Regions from separate parts of the Azospirillum sp. genome, predicted to be linked through region 3. Evidence: riboswitches for the same ligand, from Rfam matches in the RefSeq annotation. Region 3 holds a riboswitch; each other region holds the start of a gene.

Region 1 (4,766 bases), on a different contig from region 3:
AGGGCACGCGCGAGCGCGTCCAGGCCTACGAGGGCGTGTGCATCGCCCGCAAGAACGCCGGCGTGAACTCCTCGTTCACCGTGCGCAAGATCAGCTACGGCGAGGGCGTGGAGCGCGTGTTCCCGCTGTACAGCCCGCGCATCGACTCGATCGAGCTGGTCCGCAAGGGCGACGTCCGCCGCGCCAAGCTGTACTACCTGCGCGATCGCCGTGGCAAGTCGGCCCGCATCTCGGAGCGCACCACCGGCCGCGGCATGAACAAGACCGCCGCCGCCGCGGAGTAATCCGCCCGGTCTGTCGAGCTATCCGGCGCCCGCCGTGGGGAAACCCGCGGCGGGCGTTTGGCGTTGGGATCGTGCCTGTGTTTCGGGGACAACAGGGGCTGCACGGATTTCACGGATCTGGTTTGATCCATTCTTTCACTTCAAGCGCCTTCCTGGTCGTCATCCCCGCCTTCGCGGGGAGGACGATTTGAGAGGTGATCGCGGCAGGGCAATCCGTGCAATCCGTGCCCAAATCCGTGAAATCCGTGTGAACCGGGTTGCCCCGTTGACGCCGCGCCCCTATCGCCGCGTCAGCGAGTTGGTGTGCGCCTCCTTCAGCGTCGCCGGCTCGTTCATGTCGCCGACCACGCCGGGCGTGCGCGTCTCGGGGTCGGCGGGGCTGGAGCCGAGCTCGCCCATCGCCTGCGCCGCCTGCGCGGTGCGGCGCAGCCCCAGGCGGTCGATCACCTGCGCCACGCCGTGGACCTTCGCCGCCAGTTCGGCCGCGCGGTGGCCCTGCTCCACCGAGCCGACGCTGCCGGTCAGCGTCACCGCGGCGTGGTGGACCGTCACCTCCAGATCGTGCGCATCGACGTATTCGTCCTCGGTCAGGCGCTGGGTGACCTCGCGGCGGATGCGCGCGTCGTCGTCCGATTCCTCGTGCCCGAACATAGGTCTGTCTCCCACGGCTGCCACCATACGGAAAGGCAACGGCGCGGCGGCGGGGTCGGTTCCTTTCCCGTTTGACAACGGCTCGCAAGCGGCCCAGCATGGCGCCTCGTTCCAGGGGGGTCCCGTAGGGGGCTGAGATACCACCGGCCAAGGCCCAGACAGGGCTCCGGCGACGTGGTGACCCTTCGAACCTGATCCGGCTCATACCGGCGAAGGGAAGGAACCGCTGCGGGCGCCGAAACACCACCACACCCGCACCTTCTTCCGCACCTGTGACCGGATCTCCTCGACCGACGAAGGAGATCGACCGTGCCAAGAGACCTCACCGACCCCAACTTCTCCGTTTCCACCGGGCCCCTGCCCGCCTCTCAGAAGGTGTACGTGCCGGGCGACCAGGGTGTACGCGTCGCCATGCGCGAGATCCGCGTCGGCGGCGGCGAGCCGCCGGTGCGGGTGTACGACGCCTCCGGCCCCTACACCGACCCCGACATGGCGGTGGACATCCGCAAGGGCCTGCCGGCCCTGAGGGAATCCTGGATCCGCGGCCGCGGCGACGTGGAGGCGTACGACGGCCGCGCCGTTCGCCCGGAGGATGACGGGCTGCGCCCCGGCGAGGCGCCCAACCTCGACGTCCACCCCGGCTCGGAACGCCGGCCGTTGCGCGGCAAGCCCGGCCGTGCGGTGACACAGATGGCGTACGCCCGCGCCGGCATCGTCACGCCGGAGATGGAGTACGTCGCCATCCGCGAGAACCTCGGCCGCGCCGCCGCGCTGGAGCAGGCCCGCGACGGCGAGTCGTTCGGCGCCAGCATTCCCGAATTCATCACGCCGGAGTTCGTCCGCGACGAGATCGCCCGCGGCCGGGCCATCATCCCCGCCAACATCAACCACCCCGAAGCCGAGCCGATGATCATCGGCCGCAACTTCCTCACCAAGATCAACGCCAACATCGGCAACTCCGCCGTGGCGTCGTCGATCGGCGAGGAGGTGGAGAAGATGGTGTGGGCGATCCGCTGGGGCGCCGACACGGTGATGGACCTGTCCACCGGCCGCAACATCCACACCACCCGCGAGTGGATCATCCGCAATTCGCCCGTGCCCATCGGCACCGTGCCGATCTACCAGGCGCTGGAGAAGGTCAACGGCAAGGCCGAGGACCTGACCTGGGAGATCTTCCGCGACACGCTGATCGAGCAGGCCGAGCAGGGGGTGGACTACTTCACCATCCACGCCGGCGTGCGCCTCGCCCACATCCCGCTGACGGCCAAGCGGGTGACCGGCATCGTGTCGCGCGGCGGCTCGATCCTCGCCAAGTGGTGCCTAGCCCACCACAGGGAGAACTTCCTCTACACGCACTTCGACGACATCTGCGACATCATGAAGGCGTACGACGTCAGCTTCTCGCTGGGCGACGGCCTGCGCCCCGGCTCGATCGCCGACGCCAACGACGCCGCGCAGTTCGCCGAACTGGAGACGCTGGGCGAGCTCACCAAGATCGCCTGGAAGCACGACGTGCAGACCATGATCGAAGGCCCCGGCCACGTGCCGATGCACAAGATCAAGGAGAACATGGACAAGCAGCTCAAGCTGTGCGGCGAGGCGCCGTTCTACACGCTCGGGCCGCTGGTCACCGACATCGCGCCGGGCTACGACCACATCACCAGCGGCATCGGGGCGGCGATGATCGGCTGGTTCGGGACGGCGATGCTCTGCTACGTCACGCCGAAGGAGCACCTGGGGCTGCCGGACCGCGACGACGTCAAGGTGGGCGTGGTGACCTACAAGATCGCCGCGCACGCCGCCGACCTCGCCAAGGGCCACCCGGCGGCGCGGGAGCGTGACGACGCGCTGAGCCGCGCGCGCTTCGAGTTCCGCTGGCGCGACCAGTTCCACCTGTCGCTGGACCCGGAGACGGCGGAGCGCTTCCACGACCAGACCCTTCCGGCCGAGGGGGCGAAGGTCGCGCACTTCTGCTCAATGTGCGGGCCGAAGTTCTGCTCGATGAAGATCACCCAGGAGGTGCGGGACTACGCCAACTCCGGCATGGCCGAGATGGCGGAGACGTTCCGTGCGCAGGGCGGGGAGATCTACAAGGCGGCGGATTGATCGATCCTTGAGGGCAACAGGAGATACACGGATCGCACGGATTTGAGCACGGATTACACGGATCTTTTATGCTTGCGTCGCAAGAACAAGAGAAATCCGTGCAATCCGTGCCTCAATCCGCGAAATCCGTGTGTCCTGTTGCCCCCTTTCCGCCGAACCCGAGGGATCACCGCGCCCGCGCCGTCAGCACGATCCCGGCGGCGATCAGCCCGACGCTGAGCAGCACGCCGACGCTCAGCGGCTCGCCGAAGATCACCGCGCTCTCCAGCAGCGCGGTGATGGGCACCAGGCAGACGATCTGCCCGGCCTGGGCGGCCGGCATCACCGCCAGCGCCTTCGACCACCACCAGTAACAGAGCGCCGTGCCGATCAGCCAGTTGTAGACCAGCGCGCCGAGCAGCGCCGGCGCCCAGGTGATCGGCTGTCCGAACTCCAGGACGAGCGCCACCGGGCTCATGACCACCGCGCTGACCGCGATCTGCCAGAAGGTCTGCGTCCAGAACGGTGTCCGCCACACCCGGCGGCGGTACAGGCTGGCCGCCGTCGCCCAGCACAGCGCCGAGCCGAGCAGCAGCCCGTTGCCGAGCAGCATCCGGCGGTCGCTCCAGTCCAGCAGCGCCGGGTTGAAGAACACCAGCACCCCGGCGAAGGCCAGCAGCCCTCCCAGGATGCGCTGTCCCGACGGCCGCTCGCGGGCGATCAGGAAGGCGAGCGGCAGAGCCCAGATCTGCATGGTGTAGACCAGCACCGCGGCCCGTCCCGGCGGCACCCATTGCAGCCCCGCCGTGCTCAGGCCCAGCATGCCACCGACCTGCAGGAAGCCGATGACGCCGAGCATCGTGCGCTCGCCCGCCCTGGGCAGCAGCGGAACCTTGAGGATCGGCAGAAGCGCGGCGAGCAGCAGCGCCGACCCGCACATGCGCAACGCGTTGAAGGTGAAGGGGCTGATGTTGGGCAGCGCCGCCTTCATGATCAGCCAGTTGGTGCCCCAGAACAGCACCACCGCGCCCAACTGTGCGTAGATCGCCGTGCCCGGCGCAGGGCGCGCCGTGGCCGTTTGTTCCGTCATGCCGCCTCCCGTTTCCTCCGGCGCCATGGTAACCGGCGCGGCGGCGCAGGGGGCATGCGCGCTCAGCGCGTCAGCATCGCGCTTTCCTTGCCGCTCACGAAGAACACGCGCGCGTAGGCCTTCAGCAGCGCGTCGGTCAGCGCCTGCACCTCGGGGCTGCGCGTCGCCTTGGGATGGGCGGGATCCACGTGCAGGACGCAGCTGTCCGGCGCGTCGTTGAACGCCGCCAGCGCGTGGATGCGGTCGGGGCGGAACTCCTCGGGGAAGGCCTCGTCCATCAGCCAGAAGCACTGGAAGTTCCGGCAGGACGGCGGCCGTTCCTGGTACACGGTGCAGCCCTTGCCCTGGTCGCAGGACGCGCACCAGCGCGCCGAGGGCTTCTTCAGCTCGGGCACGCCCATCAGCTTGCAGCACAGGGTGCAGTCCCCGCAGGTGCGGGCGGAGGTCGGAACGGCGGTGTCGGTCATGGACGGGGTTGCACCACACAAGTCGGTCCGGCGTCAAACGGAAAGCCGGCCGATACCCCCCATTCACACGGCCGGCCGTGTGCCCCTCCCGCTCAATGCCTGTCGCGCTGTCGTTTCGAAAGCGCTGCATTGAGCTGCCGGGTTGGCCTCCAAGGCGCCTGTCAGGCGCCTTGGATGTCACATGAACAG
Region 2 (4,766 bases), on a different contig from region 3:
CCAGCTGGCTGCCGAGGATGCCCGTGGCGTACGCCCCCACGCCGAAGAACGCCCCGTGCGCCAATGAGAGCGCGCCGGCCAGCCCGAACACCAGCTGGAAGCCGATGGCCGCCAGCGCGTACACCCCGGCCACGGTCAGCACGCGCAGGCCGTACGGCGAGGCGTACAGCAGCGCGTACGCAACCAGGGCGGCGGCGCCGAGGGCGAGGACGCTACGCACGGCGCCGCGCCGCCTCGCCGAACAGGCCCTGCGGGCGGGCGACCAGGATGACCAGCAGCGTGGCGTACAGCGCGCCCAGCGCCACCGGGTAGGACAGCACCGCCGAGACGCCGACCTCGAACAGCGCGATCAGCAGCGCGCCCACCACCGCGCCGGGCACCGAGCCCCAGCCGCCGATGGTCACCGCGATGTAGGCCTTGAGGATCAGGTCGCCGCCGGCCGTCGGCGTCACGAAGAACTGGTTGGCGAGCAGCAGCCCCGCCGCCCCGGCGTACGCCGTGCCCAGCGCGAAGGTGGCGAGGATCATCGCGGTCACCGGAATGCCGCAGGCGCGCGCCATCTCCGGGTCCTGCGCGGTGGCGCGCAGGCGGCGGCCGAGCTGGGTGCGGGCGAACACCCACTGCTGCGCGCCGATCAGCAGCGCCGCGACGGCGAGGATCGCCAGCGACTGCACCGACACCACCAGCGGGCCGAGCGCCACCGTGCCGCCCCACAGCAGCGGCGGGGCGGCGCGCGGCTCGCCGCCGAACAGGGCGTTGGCGCCGTTCTGCAGGATGATGCCGACGGCGATGGTGCTGATGAACACCGACACGTGCGGCCGCCCGCGCAGCGGCAGGTAGGCGAGCCACGAGACGGCCAGGCCGAGGGCGGCCATCAGGACCAGCACCAGCGGCAGCAGGGCGAGGCCCGGGGCGGGGATCAGCTGGGCCAGCGCCACGGCCAGCATGCCGCCGGCCATGACGAGGTCGCCGTGCGCAAAGTTCACCGCCCCGGCGGCGTTCAGCACCAGCACGAAGCCCAGCGCCACCAGCGCGTAGGCGGCGCCGAGCGCGAGGCCGTTGAGGGTGAGCTGGAGGAGGATCATGCCGCAGGCCCCCTCCCCGTCCCTCCCCCGCTTGCGCGGTGGAGGGAGCCGAGCGGCGGAGTTCCCTCCACCGCCAAGGGCGGGGGAGGGTTAGGGAGGGGGCAACACGCCAGCCTCACTTCACCACGCCCGTCAGGTTGTCGTAGCGCTTGACCAGCACCGGCACCCGCGTCTTGCCGTCGTAGCAGACGATCACCGCCGAGTGCGCCATGTTGCCCTTGCCGTCCGAGGCGTAGGTCATGGCGAGGCCCTTGTGCGTGCCCCTGGCCAGCGCGTCCCGCACCTGCCCGGCCGTGCGCGCGCCCTTGGCGGCGGCGTCCAGCACCATCCGCACGCCGTCGTACTGGGCGAGCGCGAAGGCGTCGGGCTCGGCGTTGAAGGCGCTGCGGTAGGCGGCGGTGAACGCCTCCACCTCCGGCGAGCCGCCGGACACCGGGGAGGCCGCGGTCTCGGCGCACACGCCCTTCAGCTCGGCGGGCTCCAGCAGCGCCGCGGTGCTCGGCTGGTGCATGGCGGAGCCGGCGACGATGGGAATGTCCACCCCGTGCGCCGCCGCCTGGCGGATGAACAGCGCGGTGGGGGCGGAGTGCAGGTGCAGCACCAGCACGTCGGGCTTCGCCGCCAGCGCCTTGGTGATCACCGGCAGCAGGTCCTTGGCCGAGGTGTCCACGCCCTCCTCGAACACCGGCGTGGCGCCGAGCGCCCGGAACTGCTCCATCAGCTGCGCCTTGCCGCCCTGGCCGTAGGCGGTGGTCTGGTAGATCACCGCGGGGCGCCGCTTGCCCAGCTCCTCCACCACGTAGCGGGCGTGCGCCGCCTTGGTCACGGCGTCGCCGGGGAAGAAGCGGAAGACCCAGGGGTTGCCCTGCTCGGTGATCGACGCGGTGCCGGACACGGTGACCAGCGGCAGCCCGTAGTCCTTCGCCAGCGGCAGCATCGCCAGCATCTGCGTGCCGAGCATCGAGGCGACCACCGCGGTCACCGGCTTGCCGGCGGCGCGCTCCAGCGCGGTCACCGCGGCCTCCGGCGAGGTGCCGGTGTCCACCACGTCGGCGGTGACGCTCAGCCCGGCCGGCGCCTGCTTGAGGGCCAGCAGCGCGCCGTTGCGCTGGCTGGTGCCCTCCAGCGACAGGAAGCCGGTCAGCGGCACCAGGACGGGCACGTTGACCGACTGCGCGTGCGCGGCACCGGCCGCGAGCAGGCTCAACAGGATGGGAAACGCAAATCGACGCATGGCCTCTCCTCCGTGCCGGAGGGGATCGCCGCTCGAAGGGCGGCGCGCGGGCCGCGGTCCTCGACGGTCGGCTCCCTTCGCTGGCATGACCCAGATCAGGTTCGATGGGTAGTGTCTCAGCCCGCCCCGCACGGAGCAGGCACCCCAGCCGTTCGCGGGCGAGAGTACGGCGCCGGGCCGGCTTGTCAAGCCGCGTCCTTGAGCGCCTCCAGCTCGATGGCGATCTCGTCGATGACGTTGTTGTGGGTCTCCGCCGCCTCGGCCAGCTCGTCGTGGGTGATCGCGCCCGACGCCAGCTTCTGCTGCCAGCGCGGGGTCAGCTTGTAGGTCACCGCCACCGTGCGGAAGTCCACGCCCAGGTGCATGGCCAGACGCGTGTTCGGCCAGCGCCGCGCCATGAACAGCCGGTTGGCCTCCAGCGAGAACAGCGACAGCACGTCCGGCGTGATCGGGCGCACGTGCGTCGGGTCGCCCAGGAACCCGTCGCTGCGCGGGTGCGGCACGCGGATGTGGATGCGGGCGCCATGGCGGCACACGCGGTGCATCTCCGTCATGATGCCGAGGAACGTCCCGGTGGACTGGCCCAGATGCTCCAGCACGTGGATGAGTTGGATCTCCCCGACGCTGTCGTCGGGCCAGGGCCAGGGCACGGCCTCCAGGTCGGCGACCATGTCGGGAGCGAAGGTGTCGTACTTGTCGACATTAACGTAGCCGGCGAGCCGGGTGTCGCCGCAGCCGAGGTTGAGCTTGAGGCCGGTCATGACGCGCTCCGCAGGGACGGCCGACTCTAGCACGCCGGCCGCGCCTCGCGCCGCAGAACGTACAGGCCGCTGGCGATGACGATGCAGGCGCCCAGCGCCAGCGACGGGTCGGGCACGTCGCCGAAGATCAGCGCGCCGTACAGCACGCCCCAGAGCATCTGCGTGTACTGGAATGGCGCCACCACCGGCCCCGGCGCCATGCGGAAGGCGGCGATCAGGCAGAGCAGCGCGGTGCCGGCGACCAGCCCCACCGACAGCAGCAGCGGCAGGTCGGGCAAGGCCGGCGTCACCCAGACGAAGGGCTGCACCGGGGCCAGCAGCGCGCTGACCAGCAGGTTGCCGTAGAACGGCCAGGACGGCGCCGTCTCGCTGGTGCCGTAGCGGCGGACGATCACCGCCGACAGCGCGAAGCACACGGCGCTGAGCAGCGCGCCCAGCGCGCCGACGCCGACCACCGCCTCGGTCGGGCGCAGCATGAACAGCACGCCGGCGAACCCCGCCAGCACCGCCGCCCAGCGCCGGGCGCACACCGGTTCGCCGAGCAGCGGGCGGGCCAGCGCGGTGATGACCAGGGGGGCGGCGAACAGGATGGCGTAGACGTCGGCCATCGGCATGCGCTGGAAGGCGAAGAACGCCCCGGCCCCGGCGGTGGCGCCGACGAGACCGCGCAGGATCTGGATGCCCGGCCGCGCGGTCGCCAGCATGCGCGGGCCGCCGCGGACCAGCGCGTAGCCGGTGATCGGGATCAGCGAGACGCAGGCGTTGAAGAACAGCGCCTGCGGCAGCGGATAGGTGGCCGTGAGGTGCTTCATCAGCACATCGACCAGCGAGAACAGCGCGAAGGCGACGACGATGAGCGCGATGCCGCGGAGGTTGTTTCCCTCTCCCCTCCGGGGAGAGGGTGACCCGGAGGGCCGGGTGAGGGGGTCCTGCGTGGCGTCCGCTTCCGGTCCCCCGCGCGCCCCCTCACCCAACCCTCTCCCCAGAGGGGAGAGGGCTTTGAGGCCCTTCCACACCGGTCAGACCCTCATGGCCACCAGCGGGCCGCGCTCCGGGGCGGTGTCGGCGACGGTGAAGGCGGCCTGGACCGCGGCGGCGGCGCGGTCGGCGTCGGAGCCGGTGCGGGCGTGCACGACGGCGAGCGGGCGGTCGGCGTCCACCGCGTCGCCGAGGCCGGCGACGCCGTCCAGGCCGACCGCCGGGTCCACCGGGTCGGTCACGCGGGTGCGGCCGCCGCCCAGCGCGACGACCGCGACGCCCAGCGCGCGCGTGTCGATGGCGGCCACCACGCCGCGGCGAGGCGGCGGCACGGCGCGCACCACCGGGGCCGTGGCGAGGTGCCGGTCCGGCGCCTCCAGCAGGTCGGCGGGACCGCCCAGCGCGCGGACCATGCGGGCGAAGCGCTCGGCGGCGCCGCCGCTGCGGATGGCCGCGTCGAAGCGGCGGCGGCCCTCCGCCACGTCGGGCACGAGGTCGCCGACCTTCAGGAGTTCGGCGGTCAGTTCGGCGGTGACCCCGTACAGGCGCGGATCCACCGGATCGCCGCGCAGGAAAGCCAGCGCCTCGCGCACCTCCAGCGCGTTGCCGGCGGTGCGGCCGAGCACCTCGTTCATGTCGGTCAGCAGCGCGCGCGCCACCAGCTCGGCGCCGGTCGCCACGGTGACGATGCTCTCGGCCAGGGCCTCG
Region 3 (4,766 bases):
CCATCTCCGGTTCTTCCGGGGGTTAAACGAAAAGCCCGCTGGCCGATGGCCGAGCGGGCTTTTTCGTATCCGGAGGCTGGCCCCAGGCTCTGTTCAGCGGATGAACACGTACTGGTCCAGCGACACCCGGCGCATGGTCTGCACGATGTAGGGCTGGGCGTTCACCACGGTGACGCTGCCCTGCCGCTCGCGGCAGCGGTTGGCCAGCACGAACAGCATGCCGATCGCCGTCGAATCCAGGAAGGTCAGGTAGCGCAGGTCGAGCGGCACCTCCGGCTTCGCCGTGAAGTCCCAGTGCGCCAGCATCTCGTGGAACTTGCGGCTGTCGTCGTAGGTGAAGCGTCCCGACAGCAGGATGCCATCCTGCCCGTCCACTTCGGTGAAGGCGTACTCCATCGCGCGAAACCCTGACCCGCTGTTGCTGCGCCCATATTACGCAGGTATGCGGCGGATTACACAAAGTTCACGCGTGGTCCCGCCCGACACGCTGGACAAAGGCGCGCCCCGCCTATATTCCGTGCGAGCCCCGTCGGCCGCGCCAAGCCGGGCCGCCGGGGCTCCTCGACAAGACCTAAGCGTGCACCCCGGTGCTGCCGAAGCGGGAGCGGACGATGGACGTGGCCGAAAACCGTGACCCGCACCAGCCGCCGCCGCATCAGCCGGAAGAGCCGCGCCACCCCTTCCGCGAGGAGGACGAGGAGCGCGCCTACGGCGTCGATCCCGACTTCGTGGAGGAGATCGGCGACCTGCTGCGCGACGGCCGCGCCGACGAGGTGCGCGCCGAGGTCGAGGATCTGCACGCCGCCGATGTCGCCGACCTGATCGAGCAGGTCGGCCCGGACGAGCGCGAAGCCCTCATCGACATCCTGCGCCCGAACTTCGACGGCGAGGTGCTGTCGCACCTCAACGAGGACCTGCGCGAGCAGGTCATGGAGCTGTTCGAGCCGAAGGAGCTCGCCGCCGCGGTGGCCGAGCTGGACACCGACGACGCCGTCGACCTCATCGAGGACATGGACGAGGAGACCCGCAAGGCGATCCTCGACAACCTGCCCGCCGAAGACCGCGCGCTGGTGCAGGAGAACCTGACCTACGAGGAATACACCGCCGGCCGCCTGATGCAGCGCGACCTCGTGGCGGTGCCGCAGTTCTGGACGGTTGGCAAGACGCTGGACTTCCTGCGCGCCTCGGGCGACGACCTGCCGGAGGACTTCTACGACCTCTTCGTGGTGGACCCGCTGCACCGGGTGGTCGGCGCGGTGCCGCTCTCACGGGTGATGCGGCAGAAGCGCTCGGTGCGCATCGCCGACATCGCCACCGAGGACCTGCACACCATCCCCGTCACCATGGAGCAGGAGGAGGTGGCGAACCTCTTCCGCCAGTACGCCCTGGTCTCCGCCCCGGTGGTCGACCAGGCCGGGCGCCTGCGCGGCGTCATCACCGTGGACGACGTGGTGCACATCATCGACGAGGAGGCGGAGGACGACATCCTCAAGCTCGGCGGCGCCGGCGACACCGGCGTCTACACGCCGATTCGCGAGATCTCCAGGTCGCGCCTGTGGTGGCTGCTGGTCAACCTGGTCACCGCCTTCATCGCGTCGGGCGTCATCTCGCTGTTCGAGGGGGCGATCGAGAAGGTCGTGGCGCTCGCGGTGCTGGCGCCCATCGTCGCCTCCATGGGCGGCAACGCCGGCACCCAGACGCTGACCGTGGTGGTGCGCGCGCTGGCGACGCGCGAGCTGTCGCCCGCCAACGTCTGGCGCGTCTTCGGCAAGGAGCTGGTGGTGGCTCTGATCAACGGCGTGGTCTTCGCCGTGCTGGTCGGCGCCATCGCCTGGGTGTGGTTCGAGCCCACCATCGGCGTCGTCATCGCCTGCGCCATGATCATCAACCTGTTCGTCGCCGGCCTGTTCGGCGTGATGATCCCGCTGGGCCTGGAGAAGCTGGGCGTCGACCCGGCGGTGTCGAGCACGGTGTTCCTCACCACCGTCACCGACGTGGTCGGCTTCTTCGCCTTCCTGGCGCTGGCGACCGTTTTTCTGCTGTAATTGTTCCCTCAAACGGCGGGCGGGGCCGTCCGGCCCCTTGCCTTCGCGGCCATGTGGCCGCGGGGCTCCCGGCGGATCCATCGGATCCGCCTGCCGCCAGCACAAACCTTGCGGGTTTGTGCGAGAGGCCTCAACGGCCCAGTCGCGCTACGCGCTCCAAAAACTTCTTGCTTTGGTTGCGGCGGCCCGTCAGCATGTGGGCTCGGCATGGGGTGCTGCGCGTGGTGCGCGGCTGAGATCAAACCCATCGAACCTGTCTGGGTAATGCCAGCGAAGGGAGCCGCCTATGAGCGATTCTGCGCCCGCAATCCATCCATCGTCCTCTAAGTCCCCGTCCGTCGCCGTGATCGGCGCCGGCGCCATCGGCCTGGGCATCGCCTGGCGGCTGGCGTCGGCCGGCGCCCGGGTCGATGTCTTCGACCAGGGCGAAGCCGGACGCGGCGCCACGCACGCCTCCGGCGGCATGCTCGCCGCCTGCATCGAGACCGAACCGGGGGAGGAGTGGATGCTCCCCCTCAATCGGGAGAGCCAGCGGCGCTGGCCCGCCTTCGCGGCCGAGCTGGAGGCCGCCACCGGCCTGTCGGTCGAGCTGCGCACCGAGGGCACGCTGTACATCGGCCACACCGCCGACGACATGGCCCGCCTGCGCTTCCTGCACGAGTTCCAGCGCGGCCTGGATCTGCCGATCGAGCTGCTGAACGGCGCCGAGGCCCGCCGGCGCGAGCCCTACCTGCAGCCGGGCGTGGCCGGGGCGCTGTTCAGCCCGGAGGACCATCAGGTCGAGAACCGGGCGCTCAGCCGCGCCCTGCACGCCGCCGTGCTGAAGGCCGGCGGCCGGGTGCACGAACACGCGGCGGTGACCCGCATCGAGCTGCGCGGCGGCCGGGCGGCCGGCGTGTGGGTGGGTGACACGCTGCACCCGGCGGACGTGGTGGTGCTGGCCGCCGGGGCGTGGTCGCGCGGCGTCGAGGGCTTGCCCGCCGCGGGCCGCCCGCCGGTCCGGCCGATCAAGGGGCAGATGCTGGCCCTGCGCATGGACCCGGCGGCGCCGCTGCTGCGCCACGTGGTGTGGACGCCCACCACCTACCTGATCCCGCGCCTGGACGGCCGTCTGGTGATCGGCGCCACCAGCGAGGAGCGCGGCTTCAACGAGGACCTGACCGCCGGCGGAATCTTCTCGCTGCTCGAAGGCGTGTGGCGGGCGGTGCCCGGCGTCGCCGAGCTGCCCATCGACGAGATGTGGACCGGCTTCCGCCCCGGCAGCCGCGACGACGCGCCGATCCTGGGAACCGGCGAGGTGGAAGGGCTGGTCTACGCGACCGGCCACCACCGCAACGGCATCCTGCTGGCGCCGGTGACCGCCGACGCGATCGCCCGCCTGATCCTCACCGGCGAGACCGATCCGGTAATCGCCGGGTTCGGCATCGGGCGGTTCCGGGAGGCGGCATGACCACCATCCGCGTGAACGGCACGGCGGAGCCGCTGGATGCGGCCTCCGTCGCCGACCTCCTGGCCACGCGCGGCATCGGGCCGGACACCCCGGCCGTCGCCGTGGCCCTCAACGGCGCCGTGGTGCGCCGGGCGCAGTGGGCGGAGACGCCGCTGCGCCCCGGCGACGATCTGGACATCGTCCGTCCCTTCCAGGGCGGCTGAGCGGGAGACTTCGACATGACGACTGACGACACGCTCACCATCGGCGGGCGCCGCTTCCGCTCGCGCCTGTTCCTCGGCACGGGGGGCTACCCCAACCAGAAGGCCATGCTGGACGCGCTGGCCGCCTCCGGCACCGAGGTGGCGACCGCCGCCATCCGCCGCATCAGCCTGGACGGCTACGGCGAGAGCCTGATCGACGTGCTGGGCGGCCGGGTGACGCTGCTGCCCAACACCGCCGGCTGCCTGACCGCGAAGGAGGCGGTGCTGACCGCCCAGCTCGCCCGCGAGGCGCTGGGCCTGGACTGGGTCAAGCTGGAGGTCATCGGCGACCGCGAGTTGCTCTATCCCGACTCCGAGGAGCTGCTGAAGGCCACGGCCGAACTGGTGGCCGACGGCTTCACCGTGCTGCCCTACTGCACCGACGATCCGGTGACCTGCCGCAAGCTGGCCGACGCCGGCGCGGCGGCGGTGATGCCGCTGGGCGCGCCCATCGGTTCCGGCCTAGGCATCCGCAACCCGCACGCCATCGAGGTGATCTGCGCCCGCAGCCCGGTGCCGGTGATCCTCGACGCCGGCATCGGCACGGCGTCCGACGCGGCGCTGGCGATGGAGCTGGGCTGTTCCGCCGTGCTGCTCAACACCGCGGTGTCCAAGGCGCGCGACCCGGTGCGCATGGCGGCGGCGATGCGCGACGCGGTGGCGGCCGGCTGGAACGCCCGGCTGGCCGGCCGAATCCCGCGGCGTTTCGGCGCGGAGGCGTCCAGTCCGCAACTCGGCTTGATCGGTTCGTGACTTCGCGCCAGTTTAGGCGGGTCTTTCCGCAACCGCGAGATACCCGACCGTGGCGCAGCCCAAGGAAGTTTCGTTCAAGCCCCGCGACCCCGACTGGAAGGCCCGCTGTCTGGCGGCGTTCGAGAAGCAGCCCATCGCCCGGACGGTGGGCATCTCCATCACCGCGCTGGAGCCCGGCTTCTGCGAGATGCGCCTGCCGTTCCGCGAGGAGCTGACGCAGCAGCACGGCTTCTTCCAGGCGGGCATCGTGGCGATGCTGGCCGACAACGCCGGCGG
Region 4 (4,766 bases), on a different contig from region 3:
GGTCCAGGCCGGCCGACCGCTCCAGGAACCCGGGCAGAAAATCCTTCATCAGCGCGGCCACCGGGAGCGCCGCCAGCATGATCGCGCCGATGGCGATCAGAAGCAGGGTCGTGTTCGACATGTCCCGGACTTCGCGTTCCTTCCGCGCGCACGCGCACCCCGTGGACAGTCGCCGATTTTTTATTGCGCGTCAACGCGTTGCGCCGTGACATCAGCGGCTGTTGCGGATCGGATACAGCAATATCCGTCTACGTGCCCTCCAGGGCCAGCGCCGTCACCCGCCGCACCGGGTCGCGCACGGGCCCTGGGCGTGGCGCGTCGGCCAGCGTGGCGAACCAGTGTTCCGGCGGGTTGCGCCCGGCGCCGCGGTTCCAGGTCAGACTGCGCAGCACCGACTCTGCGGCGTGTGTCGGCCCTTCGGCGGGGTCAAACCCGTTCAGCGTCGCCCAGATGCCGGCCCAGCAGCGCCCGACGGACCACGGGTTGTAGCCGCCGCCGCCGACCACCAGCATCCGCGGTGCCAAATCCATCAGCGCCGCCACCGCCCGCCACAGCGCGCCGTTGGACAGCTCCAGCTTGCTCAGGGGGTCCTCGGCCAGCGCGTCGGCGCCGGTCTGCACCACCACGACCTCCGGCGCGAACCAGCGGCCGAGCGGCCGGATCGCCACCTCCACGAGGTGATCCATCTCGCTGTCGTTGAAGCCCGGCGGGACCGGCAGGTTGCGCACCATGCGGCCGGCGCGCTCTTCCGCCATGCCGGTGAAGGGCCAGCGGCCGTCCTCGTGCACCGACAGCGTCAGCACCCGGTCGTCGTCGGCGAACGCCTCCTCCACGCCGTCGCCGTGGTGGGCGTCAAGGTCGACGTAGTAGACGCGCTCCACCCCGGCGTCGAGCAGCTCCAGGATCGCCAGCACCGGCGCGTTGAGATAGCAGAAGCCGCTGGCCCGGCCGGGGCGGGCGTGGTGGGTGCCGCTGGCCGGGCTGTAGACGATGCCGGGCTCCTCCAGCAGCAGGCGCGCCGCCTGGATGCCCGCCCCGGTGCTGATCGCCGGGCGCCGGTACATCTCCGGAAACACCGGGTTCTCCAGCTTGCCGAGGTTGTAGCGCGCCGCCGTCTCCGCATCGACGCGCTGCTCGGCCTCGGCGCGGGCGAGCGCCAGGATGTAGTCGCGGTGGTGGAAGCGCGCGATCTCGTCCACCGTCGCCACCGGGGTGTCGATGTAGACGCCATCGTCCAGCCAACCCATCGCCCGGCAGAGGTCGATGGTGGTGGAGACGCGGGGGATGGCGAGCGGGTGCTTCGGGCCGTAACTCGACCCGCGGTACACTTCGCTGCCCAGGAAGAGCGGACGGCGTGCCATGGCCCCGACAAGGTGGGCTGGCGCCGGGGTTCCGTCAACGACGCACCGGGGGCCTTGCCGTGACGCCACCGCGCCCTTTCTTGATGAGGGATGCCGACGCCGCTTCGCCTCATCGCCGCGCTGACGATCCTGCTGGTCCTGACCGGACCGGGCCGCGCAGCCGGCGGCCGGGTGCCGGTGGACCTCGAACTGGTGCTGGCCATCGACGTGTCCGGCAGCATCGACCCGGACGAGGCGGAACTGCAGCGCCGCGGCTACATCCAGGCCTTCCTCAACCCCAAGGTCATCAACGCCATCAGCTCCGGCCCCTACGGACGCATCGCGGTGACCTACGTGGAATGGGCGGGCGACCACTACCAGCAGACGGTTATCGGCTGGACCCTGCTCGACCGCCGCGAGGCCATCACCGCCTTCGCCGACCGGCTGGGGGAGAGCGGCATCGGGCGCGAGCGCTGGACCTCTATCAGCGCCGCCCTCGCCTACGCCTCCGCGCTGTTCGAGAACAACGGCTTCGAGGGCACGCGGAAGGTCATCGACGTGTCCGGCGACGGCCCCAACAACAGCGGCCCGCCGGTGACCTTCATCCGCGACGCGGTGGTGGAGAAGGGCATCACCATCAACGGCCTGCCCATCGTCAACGACCGCCCCAACCCCTGGGGCGGCGAGCCGCCGCGCGACCTCGACGGCTATTACCGCACCAACGTGATCGGCGGGCCCGGCGCGTTCCTGGTGGTGGCCGACGGCTTCGACGCCTTCGCGCAGGCGATCCTGACCAAGCTGCTGCTGGAAATCTCCGGACTGCCGCCGTCCAGCGACCACGCCGCTTGCCCGCGCTGTTCCGAGTTGCCATAGTCCCTCCCCTGTCACTGGGGGGAGCCGGCGGTCGGCTGAGAGGTCCCATGAGCGGGACGACCCCTGGAACCTGATCCGGTTCGTACCGGCGTAGGGACCAGTGAGCCATGCACGCGCGCGTTCCACCGGCCGGGGTGCCGGCTCCGGTTTCCGTCACCATCGCCTCCGCCCGCCTGACCTACGGCGGCGCGCCGCTGTTCGAGGATCTCAACCTGCGCCTGGAGCCGGCGGCGGTCACCTGCCTGCTCGGTCCGAGCGGCGTGGGCAAGACCACCCTGCTGCGCCTGATCGCCGGGCTCGCCGAGCCGGAACCGCCGACCACGGTGACCGCGGGCGACGGGCTGCCGCTGGCCGGACGCGTTGCCTACATGGCGCAGCAGGATCTGCTGCTGCCCTGGCTGAGCGTGCTGGACAACGTGCTGCTCGGCGCCAAGCTGCGCGGCGAACGGCGCTCGCCGCCGCTGGTCGATGAGGCGCACGGCCTGCTGGAGCGCGTCGGGCTGCCCGGCCGCGCCGGCGACCGTCCGGCGGCGCTGTCCGGCGGGCAGCGCCAGCGCGTCGCGCTCGCCCGCACGCTGATGGAGCGGCGGCCGGTGGTGCTGATGGACGAGCCGTTCTCGGCGCTCGACGCGATCACCCGCCTGCGCCTGCAGGAGCTGGCGGCGGAGCTGCTGGCCGGGCGGACGGTGCTTCTGGTCACCCACGATCCCCTGGAGGCGCTGCGGATCGGCCACTTCGTGCACGTGATGAGCGGCATGCCGGCGACCGTCGGGCCGGCGCTGGAGCCGCCGGGGACGCCGCCGCGCGCGCCGGACGACGCGGCGGTGTTGGCGATGCAGGGCGAGTTGCTGCGGAGGCTGGCGGGATGAGCTTCAGCCTTGCAACACTTGCCCCCACCCAACCCTCCCCCGCTTCGCAGGGGAGGGCTTTCAGGGCTGATGGCGGAGTTCCCTCCCCTGCGAAGCTCTCGCGCAAACCTATGGTTTGCGCTGACGCGGCAGGCGGATCTCCGATCCGCCGAGAGCGGGGGAGGGTTAGGGTGGGGGAAACGCCATGCGCGTGATCCGCGCCCTCGTCACCCTCGCCGTCCTCCTCGCCGCCTGGCAGGCGCTGGTCTGGGCCACCGGCCTGCCCCGCTTCATCCTGCCCGGCCCGCTGGCGGTCGCCGACGCTTTGCAGCGCAACGCCGGCCTGCTGGCACAGCACGCCGCCACCACGCTGGCCGAGATCCTGATCGGCCTCGTCCTTGGTGTCGTGCTCGGCACGGCGAGCGCCGTCGTCCTCGCCAGCGTCCGCGGCGCGCGGCGCTGGCTGATGCCGCTGCTGGTGGTCAGCCAGGCGATTCCGGTGTTCGCGCTGGCGCCGTTGCTGGTGCTGTGGCTTGGCTACGGCATGGTGTCGAAGATCGCCATGGCGACGCTGGTCATCTACTTCCCGGTCACCACCGCGCTGTTCGACGGCCTGCGCCGCACCGAGCCGGGCTGGCTCGACCTCGCCCGCACCATGGGGGCGTCCGGCGTCTCCACGCTGTGGCACATTCGCCTGCCCGCCGCCCTGCCCGCCCTGGCCTCCGGCATCCGCGTCGCCGCCGCGGTGGCGCCGATCGGCGCGGTGATCGGCGAGTGGGTGGGCTCCTCCTCCGGCCTCGGCTACCTGATGCTGCACGCCAACGCGCGCATGCAGGTGGACCTGCTCTTCGCCGCCCTGTTCGTGCTCGGCGCGTTCGCGGTGGCGCTCTACGCCGTCACGGACGCGCTGCTGCGGCGCGCGCTGCCGTGGCTTCCCGATTCCCATGCGTTCGATGAGAAGGACTGACCGATGAAGTTCCCGTTCGCCGCCGCGGCGTTCGCCGCCGGGCTGCTGACCGCCCTGCCCGCGCTGGCGCAGGACAAGATGACCGTGCTGCTCGACTGGTTCGTCAACCCCGACCACGCCCCGCTGGTGGTGGCGAAGGAGCTGGGCTTCTTCAAGGACGCCGGCCTGGACGTCGAGCTGGTCGCCCCCGCCGATCCCAACGACCCGCCGAAGCTGGTCGCCGCCGGAAAGGCGGAGCTGGCGGTGTCCTACCAGCCGCAGCTCCAGGTGCAGGTCGGCGAGGGGCTGCCGCTGGTGCGCGTCGGCACGCTGGTGTCGACGCCGCTCAACTCGCTGGTGGTGCTGGCCGACGGGCCGGTGAAGTCGGTGAAGGACCTGAAGGGCCGCAAGGTCGGCTTCTCGGTCGGCGGGTTCGAGGACGCGCTGCTCGGCGCCATGCTGGAGAAGGCGGGCCTGAGCCTGAAGGACGTGACGCTGGTGAACGTGAACTTCTCGCTGTCGCCGTCGATCCTCTCGGGGCAGGTGGACGCGGTGATCGGCGCCTTCCGCAACTTCGAGCTCAACCAGATGGCCATCGAGAAGCACCCGGGCCGCGCCTTCTACCCCGAGGAGGAGGGCGTCCCGGCCTACGACGAGCTGATCCTGGTCGCCAACAAGGCGCAGGCCGGCGACCCGCGTCTGCCGAAGTTCCTGGCGGCGGTCGAGCGCGCCGTCCTCTACATCCTCAACCACCCCGAG

What was found. A riboswitch is a leader RNA that binds a small molecule or an ion and turns the genes downstream of it on or off. The one in region 3 is predicted to bind thiamine pyrophosphate.
Region 1: another riboswitch for thiamine pyrophosphate. It lies ahead of thiC (phosphomethylpyrimidine synthase ThiC); the one in region 3 lies ahead of thiO (glycine oxidase ThiO).
Region 2: another riboswitch for thiamine pyrophosphate. It lies ahead of ACRWK7_RS29830 (ABC transporter substrate-binding protein); the one in region 3 lies ahead of thiO (glycine oxidase ThiO).
Region 4: another riboswitch for thiamine pyrophosphate. It lies ahead of ACRWK7_RS11960 (ABC transporter ATP-binding protein); the one in region 3 lies ahead of thiO (glycine oxidase ThiO).

Annotation. Positions count from the first base shown of each region.
Region 1 is NZ_JBOZRT010000124.1:11,049-15,814, reverse strand. It holds gene rplS (50S ribosomal protein L19) at 1-284, shown strand, start outside; gene ACRWK7_RS26830 (BON domain-containing protein) at 564-935, opposite strand; TPP riboswitch at 1,039-1,171, shown strand; gene thiC (phosphomethylpyrimidine synthase ThiC) at 1,245-3,041, shown strand; gene ACRWK7_RS26820 (DMT family transporter) at 3,208-4,110, opposite strand; gene ACRWK7_RS26815 (hypothetical protein) at 4,173-4,577, opposite strand; gene ACRWK7_RS26810 (hypothetical protein) at 4,755-4,766, opposite strand, start outside.
Region 2 is NZ_JBOZRT010000143.1:40,697-45,462, forward strand. It holds gene ACRWK7_RS29820 (branched-chain amino acid ABC transporter ATP-binding protein/permease) at 1-220, opposite strand, end outside; gene ACRWK7_RS29825 (branched-chain amino acid ABC transporter permease) at 213-1,085, opposite strand; gene ACRWK7_RS29830 (ABC transporter substrate-binding protein) at 1,201-2,319, opposite strand; TPP riboswitch at 2,375-2,476, opposite strand; gene ACRWK7_RS29835 (class I SAM-dependent methyltransferase) at 2,505-3,080, opposite strand; gene ACRWK7_RS29840 (DMT family transporter) at 3,107-4,096, opposite strand; gene deoA (thymidine phosphorylase) at 4,100-4,766, opposite strand, start outside.
Region 3 is NZ_JBOZRT010000033.1:19,426-24,191, reverse strand. It holds tRNA gene ACRWK7_RS06765 (tRNA-Leu) at 1-3, shown strand, start outside; gene ACRWK7_RS06760 (STAS domain-containing protein) at 94-396, opposite strand; gene mgtE (magnesium transporter) at 612-2,045, shown strand; TPP riboswitch at 2,243-2,341, shown strand; gene thiO (glycine oxidase ThiO) at 2,332-3,495, shown strand; gene thiS (sulfur carrier protein ThiS) at 3,492-3,698, shown strand; gene ACRWK7_RS06740 (thiazole synthase) at 3,714-4,490, shown strand; gene ACRWK7_RS06735 (PaaI family thioesterase) at 4,540-4,766, shown strand, end outside.
Region 4 is NZ_JBOZRT010000050.1:113,385-118,150, forward strand. It holds gene ACRWK7_RS11945 (hypothetical protein) at 1-121, opposite strand, end outside; gene ACRWK7_RS11950 (acetoin utilization protein AcuC) at 249-1,361, opposite strand; gene ACRWK7_RS11955 (DUF1194 domain-containing protein) at 1,452-2,213, shown strand; TPP riboswitch at 2,221-2,328, shown strand; gene ACRWK7_RS11960 (ABC transporter ATP-binding protein) at 2,321-3,082, shown strand; gene ACRWK7_RS11965 (ABC transporter permease) at 3,267-4,028, shown strand; gene ACRWK7_RS11970 (ABC transporter substrate-binding protein) at 4,032-4,766, shown strand, end outside.